DNA from 3 places in the Arthrobacter sp. CAN_C5 genome. Region 3 is predicted to be linked to each of the others. Evidence: riboswitches for the same ligand, from Rfam matches in the RefSeq annotation. Region 3 holds a riboswitch; each other region holds the start of a gene.
The links. Region 3 has a riboswitch for S-adenosylmethionine ahead of H4V95_RS13650 (homoserine O-acetyltransferase). Riboswitches for the same ligand answer to the same signal wherever they lie in the genome.
Positions count from the first base shown of each region.

Region 1: linked by a shared signal. The riboswitch ahead of H4V95_RS02095 (MetQ/NlpA family ABC transporter substrate-binding protein) and the one ahead of H4V95_RS13650 (homoserine O-acetyltransferase) in region 3 are both predicted to bind S-adenosylmethionine.
Region 2: linked by a shared signal. The riboswitch ahead of H4V95_RS09240 (ABC transporter substrate-binding protein) and the one ahead of H4V95_RS13650 (homoserine O-acetyltransferase) in region 3 are both predicted to bind S-adenosylmethionine.

Region 1 covers NZ_JAGGMZ010000001.1:429,090-431,283, forward strand. The annotation lists gene H4V95_RS02090 (bifunctional diguanylate cyclase/phosphodiesterase) at 1-460, shown strand, start outside; SAM riboswitch class IV at 630-747, shown strand; gene H4V95_RS02095 (MetQ/NlpA family ABC transporter substrate-binding protein) at 961-1,842, shown strand; gene H4V95_RS02100 (methionine ABC transporter ATP-binding protein) at 1,915-2,194, shown strand, end outside.
Region 2 covers NZ_JAGGMZ010000001.1:1,956,301-1,958,494, reverse strand. The annotation lists gene H4V95_RS09240 (ABC transporter substrate-binding protein) at 1-1,352, opposite strand, end outside; SAM riboswitch class IV at 1,498-1,627, opposite strand; gene H4V95_RS09235 (MFS transporter) at 1,825-2,194, shown strand, end outside.
Region 3 covers NZ_JAGGMZ010000001.1:2,902,413-2,904,606, forward strand. The annotation lists gene H4V95_RS13650 (homoserine O-acetyltransferase) at 1-933, opposite strand, end outside; SAM riboswitch class IV at 988-1,122, opposite strand; gene H4V95_RS13655 (VOC family protein) at 1,254-1,895, shown strand; gene H4V95_RS13660 (CPBP family intramembrane glutamic endopeptidase) at 1,956-2,194, opposite strand, start outside.

The DNA.
Region 1 (2,194 bases), 2.5 Mb from region 3:
ACGTCACAACGTGGCGGCGGGACTGCTCACCCTCGAGATCACCGAGACGGCGTTGACAGTCGACCCCGAAAGTGCGCTCCGGACGCTCAACGCGCTCAGCGCACTGGGCGTCAGCTTGTCCATCGATGACTTCGGGACCGGCCACTCCAGCCTGGTCTATCTGCGGCGCTTCCCAATCGATGAGCTCAAGATTGACCGGTCATTCATCGCGGGCCTTACCTCCGATACCAAGGACCACGCGATCGTGACCTCCTGCATCCAGCTCGCCCACGCGACGAACATGTCTGCGGTGGCCGAGGGCGTCGAAACGGCCGGCCAGCTGGAAGCCCTGTTGGGGCTTGGCTGCGATCTGGCGCAAGGCTACTTTTACACCCGGCCCATGACCGCGGTAGATCTGGAACCCTGGTTCGTTCCGCGTCCGGACAACCAGATCATGTCCCGGGAGCAGCTCACCGGCTAGTCGCGCCGCTGGATCACCGGCGGTCGCGATGACCGACCAGGCTATGAGGGCCTGCTGGGTGGTCATGCCGAGGAACCGGCTCGCCAGCAGTTCTCTGCCGGGCCATTTGTGACGATCCTTCGAGACCATTTTTTGACCCTGCGAATTATCTGCTTTAGCGTGAACTCAGAATCAAGAGTTCAGCCAATGGCTCCCTGGCCGGTTGAACAGCAACCCTCTCCCGTAGTGGGGTGCTTCAGGTGAAGATTCGGCCACCGGAACAAGTCCCCGGATGGCAAGTACGGCGTATCCAGGAGAGTCCCCGCAAGGGTCTCGGTGATACCGCCCGCGATCTCGAAGCGAGCCAGTATGTAACACCCGAGGAATCCCGCCCGATTGTCGCTGCAGTTTACGCAGCACCTTCACATTTTTCTTTTCTTAGTGCCGATCCAGCAGAGCTTCCGGCCGATTTCGCCTGCCCGCTGGTCCTTTTCCCAAGTAAACCGTTCAAAGGAAAACCCATGAATTCCCGCAAACTCCTGTCCCTTGCCGTAGTCCCCTTTCTGGCCCTCACCGTCGCCTGCGGTTCGTCGGAAGGCTCCGACTCCGGCAACGAAAGCATCAGCCTCGGCGTCGTCGGTGCCAGCGACCCGGAATGGGGGCTGTTGACCGAAGCCGCGGCGGAGGAGGGAATTGACCTTGAGGTCATCGACTTCGCCGAGTACACCCAGCCCAACCCCGCACTGAGCGAAAGCGAACTCGACCTCAACCAGTTCCAGCACCTGGTGTACCTGGCGCGCTACAACGTTTCCAGCGGTGCGGAGCTCGCCCCGATCGGGTCCACAGCGATCTACCCTCTGGGTCTGTACTCCACCCAGTACGGCTCGGTCGACGAGATCCCCGAGGGCTCCACCGTCGCCGTCCCCAATGACGAGAGCAACCTGGCCAGGGGCCTGCTCGTGCTCCAGTCCGCTGGACTGGTGGTGCTCGACGGCGGCGGCAGTGCCTTCTCGACCATCGACGACATTGACGAGGAGGCCTCCAAGGTCACCGTCACCACCCTCGAGGCCTCGTTGACACCCACGTCGTTGCCCGACGTCGCCGCCGCGATCATCAACAACGACTTCGTTCAGGACGCGGGGCTGAACTTCGAGGACGCCATCGCGCAGGACGATCCGACGGATCCCGCCGCCGTTGCGTACGTGAACGTGTTCGCCGCCCGTGCCGGTGAGGAGACCAACGAGACCTACCAAAAGCTGGTGAGCATCTACCAGGAAAACCAGGAGGTGCAGGACGCCGTCCAGGAGACCTCCGGTGGGACGGCCGAGTTCCTGGTGGTAACTCCCGAGGAGCTGCAGTCAACCCTCGACACTGTCGAGGAAGACACCGCCGCCCAGGGCTAGCCAGGCCCCGCCAACTCCTGCGGCCGGCCGGCGATCCCGGCTGGCCGCAGGGCTCTTCCAGCAAGGAGCACCATGCCCCTCATCTCTTTGCAGGACGTCACGAAAAGCTTCCCTCCGGGGCGGCGCGGTGACGATCCTGTGCACGCTATCGACAACGTCAGCCTAGACATTGAGGCCGGCGAGATCTACGGGATCATTGGGTACTCGGGTGCCGGCAAGAGCACCCTGGTCCGGCTGATCAACGCGCTGGAGAAGGCGACCAGCGGCACGATCATCGTCGACGGACACCAGGTCACCAACGTGCCCGACCGCCAGCTGCGCAAGCTGCGCCTCGACATTGGCATGATCTTCC
Region 2 (2,194 bases), 950 kb from region 3:
GCCAGCGCGTCATAGTCACCGGCGTACCGCAGTTCGCTCAGCTGTGCTTGCGGCAACTGGATGATCTGGAGGTCGAAGCCGGCCTTCCGTGCTTCACCCTGCAGCTGGACGAGCAGGGGGTTAGGCGTGGTGCTCTCGACAGTGGGCACGTCGATGACGAGGCGCTCGCCGTCCCTGGTCCGGAACCCCTCGTCGTCGCGGCCGGTCCAGCCAGCGTCGTCCAGGAGCTGATTCGCTTTCTCCAGGTCGTGGTGCAGGGTCCCCTCAACCGCCGGATCGTAGTATTTGCTTGCCGTCGACAGGAAACTGTCGGTCGGTGTGAACGTGCCGAAGCCGAGACTTTGGGTGACCGCCTGCGTGTCGATGGCAGCCACGAACGCCTCGCGGACGGCCTGGTCGCTGAAGGGTGCACGGCTCAGGTTGAAGCTGAGCACGTTGGGGCTGCCGGTGCGCACCAAATTCTCGTAGGTGAAGTCCGGGTTTGCGTCGACCGCGGCAGCGTTCTGCGGGGCCAGGTTCTCCGTCAGGTCATACTGCCCGGACACGAGGGACTGGTGGCGGATGACCGGCTCACCCACCAGGGTGACCTCCACCCCATCAAGGTAGGCCTCGCCGTCACCCTCAAGCCACTCCGGTGCCCAGTCGTACCCCTCCCGTTTGGTATAGCTGATGCCCTGGCCAGGGCGGTAGTCGGCAACGGTAAACGGGCCCGTTCCGATCGGCTCTTGGCAGAGAGTGTCAGGGGATTCGAGGATGGCCTTGCCGGAGTTCATACCAAGCCACGACTGGGCCAGCGTGTAGAGGAAGGGTGTGTAGGCGTACTCCAGGTGTGCCTCGAACGTGTACTCATCAATCACCGTGCCGTCGACGTAGGGCGCTATGTAGGCGGCGGCAAGGGGGGACTTGGTCGCTGGATCCCTCATGTGCTCCAGATTGAGCCCAAACACCTCGGCGTTCCAGGGGGAGCCGTCGCTGAAGGTGACTCCCTCCTTGAGGTGGAAGGTGTACGTCTTGCCGTCGTCGGAAATTTCCCACGACTCCGCGAGATAGGGAGCTATCTCGCCGTCGTCGTCAAGGGTGACCACATTGTCGTAGATCAGCCTCCCCAGGAACTGTTGCTGGGTCGCTGAGATGCCGTGTCCGTCGAGGCAACCCGGCTCGGCCGAGATCGACACGTCGAGGATGCCACCAGACACGGGATCCGAGGCCGGGTCAACAGCCGGGTTCGCAGCCGGGTTGGCGGACGCAGCGCAACCGCTCACCAGGGAGGCTACGAGGAGCGACGCGAGAATGGCTATTCTGCCCTGCGGTCGCTGGGAATTGTGGGCAGGATGGAGCGCTTTATTGTTCATGTGCTATTCCTCGGTGCGGTCCGGGGGCACACTAAAGGCACTACCCGGAGAAAGAATAAAGGGGGTCGAATCAGCGCTGAATTGTTAGCGCATAATTATCAGGAAATGGAACGGCTAGCCGGACAACTCACGAGGTACGCCTTTCGAAGTGCTCTTGCCTGCGCCGGCTCGGTCTGGTAATTACCGAGGCGAAGGCCGCTTCGTCATCCGAACCACCCACGAACATGGGGTTGGTGCGCGGTCCAGTCGGAGCTTTACGACCGCGTCTCTTGAAGCTGTCCCCAGTATATGCACAATGCGCAGACCAGCAATTAATAGGAAGTAACTTCCATCAATTGCGGGTCATAATTCGGGTATTTGTTTATGCGCTGATCACGCTGTGCTTATGTGTGCGAACGTGTGCACATATACTGAAGGGGATGCAAGCTGTTTCGTTCCGGACGGCTCGCCCCTTTGACCGAGAGGACACTTCGTGCTTGAAGTACTCAGGGTGACCGCCTACAGACGACTCTTCACGGCCCAGGTGGTGGCCTTGGCGGGAACGGGTCTCCTCACCGTTGCCCTGGGTCTACTCGCCTATGATCTGGCGGGCGCGCGGGCCGGGACGGTGCTCGGAACGGCTCTGACGATTAAGATGCTGGCCTACGTTTTCGTTGCACCCGTCATGGCGGTACTGGTGGAACGGGTACCCCGGAAGGCCGTCCTGATCGGCGCGGATCTGATGCGCACTGGTATAGCACTCACGTTGCCGTTGGTCGATCAGGTCTGGCAGATCTACCTATTGGTGTTCATTTTGCAGTCCGCATCGGCAACGTTCACACCCGCGTTCCAGGCGTTGATTC
Region 3 (2,194 bases):
CACCGCGGCGATGAAGAACTGCGCCCGCGCCAACTGCACCGCTGCGTGCAGCGAGCCACGATCGCGAGCCGCGTCGTGACCCATCAGGGCTTCGGTCAAGGCAACATAGCTGTTGGCGTCGAAGCGGTCCACCAGTTTGTCAGCCTGATGATCAAGGTAGCTCTCCACCTGGTAGCGGCCACGGGCCGCCGGATCGGTGGAGCCGAAGGGGACCTCCGGACTCTGGGGTGCCCGGCCGAACCGGTACTCAAGCTCGGGTTCGGACCGGTAGGTGATGTGGGCGATCCGTCGCGCCAGCCCCAGCCCCGCGGTGGGCCCGCTGCCGGGGTAGTAGTCGCCGCCGGCGAACCCGGGGTCCAGGCGGATGGCAGCGAGCTGGGCCTGGCCGAAGGCGATCTGTTCCGCGGAGCTCGACGCCGTGCACGCGATGACTGCGCATCGTTCCACCCGATCCGGATACATCAGTGCCCACTCGAGGGCCCTGGCCCCACCCAGGGACCCCCCAAGCACCGAATGCCAGGTCCCGATTCCCAGTGCATCCGCCAGCAGCGCTTCGGCCCGCACGGAATCCCGCACCGTCAGGAACGGGAACCGCGATCCCCAGGGGACGCCGTCGGGATCGAGGCTGGCGGGGCCGGTGGACCCGTAGCACCCGCCGAGCATGTTGATCGACACGGCGAAGTACCTGGTGGTATCGATAGTCTTGCCCGGGCCGACCAGCTGGTCCCACCAGCCGTCCTCGTCCGAATCGCCCCGGGCGACATGGGAGCTGCCCGTCAGTGCGTGCTGGATCAGGACCGCGTTGGAGGCATCCGCGTTGAGGGTGCCCCAGGTTTCGTAGGCGAGGGTGAGTTCGGGGAGGTATCCCCCGGTCTCGCAGGTGAAGGGGCCCAGGCTGCGGGTCTGCACCGTCCCGTCCCGGCGCGAATGCATGGTGCTGCCCTGTTGGGTCGTGTGAAGAGTTGTCACTGAAACCGCCCGCCTCGAAGTCCGCGCTTGCGCCGGACACCTTGCCCGCCGCCTGGTCGTCACCCGGGGCACCCCGCCGCGAAGGAGGGTTGCCGTCCAGCAAGCCGGGGCTCTGGTGGAACGGTAATCCGCTCCGTGCTGGCACTCGTGACCTGCTTCTAGATAACCCGAAGAAGCCGTCCCGGTGCAAATATGTGAACGCAATCTACCGCGACAGCGGGGCCCATCAAGAGGTTAGGCGACCCTAAGTCGAGACACACATCACAAAGTGCAAAACTAGGGCCATGCGCTTGGACCATGTCTCATATGCTTGTGAACCCGACGGCCTCGTAGCGACAGCGGGGAGGATTTCCGCTGCCCTGGGCATCGAACCGGTCAAGGGCGGTGTGCACCCCCGCTTCGGCACGCGGAACATGATTTTCCCTTTGCTGAATGGCCAATACCTTGAGGTGGTCGAGGTACTCAACCACCCCGCGTCAGACAAGGCGCCCTTCGGCCAGGCGGTCCGTGCGCGCTCCGAAGCCGGTGGAGGCTGGATGGGGTGGTGCGTCGCGGTCGACGACCTGGCCCCGTTTGAGGAGCGGCTCGGCCGCAGCGCGGTTCCCGGAAACCGCAAGTTCCCGGACGGACAGGAACTGACGTGGCAGCAGATCGGCATCAAGGGTTTGATCGCCGACCCCCAGGTTCCCTACATGTTGAGGTGGGATGACGGGACCGAGGCGCTGCACCCCTCGCATGCCCGCCCAACGTCGGTCCGGCTCGACTCGTTGACCATCGCCGGGTCACCCGATCGGATCGCCGAATGGCTGGGGACCCCCGCCACCGATCCGCTGGATGGTGTCGCGGTGCGCTGGGTGGCCCCGAACGGCACTCCCGGCGTGATGTCGGTGACCTTCGAGGCTGCCAGCGGCCTGGTTGAAATCTAGCCCGTCCCCGCTCACCAAATTACGGCCCCGGCCCACCGGGCCGGGGCGGGTCGGGTTCCCCTAGTCGCCGATACCGATCGCCGACCCGAAGAGGGCAAAGCCAACGAAACCCGCAATGTCCAGCAGCGCGTGGGCAATTACCAGCGGCATCACCCGTTTGGTGCGGGTGTAGGCGTACCCGAAGATCAGCCCCATGATGAAGTTGCCGATAAACGGCCCGAACCCCTGGTACAGGTGGTAGCTGCCGCGCAGCAGGGCGCTGCTGACGATGATCACCGGCGTCGACCATCCGAGCTGGC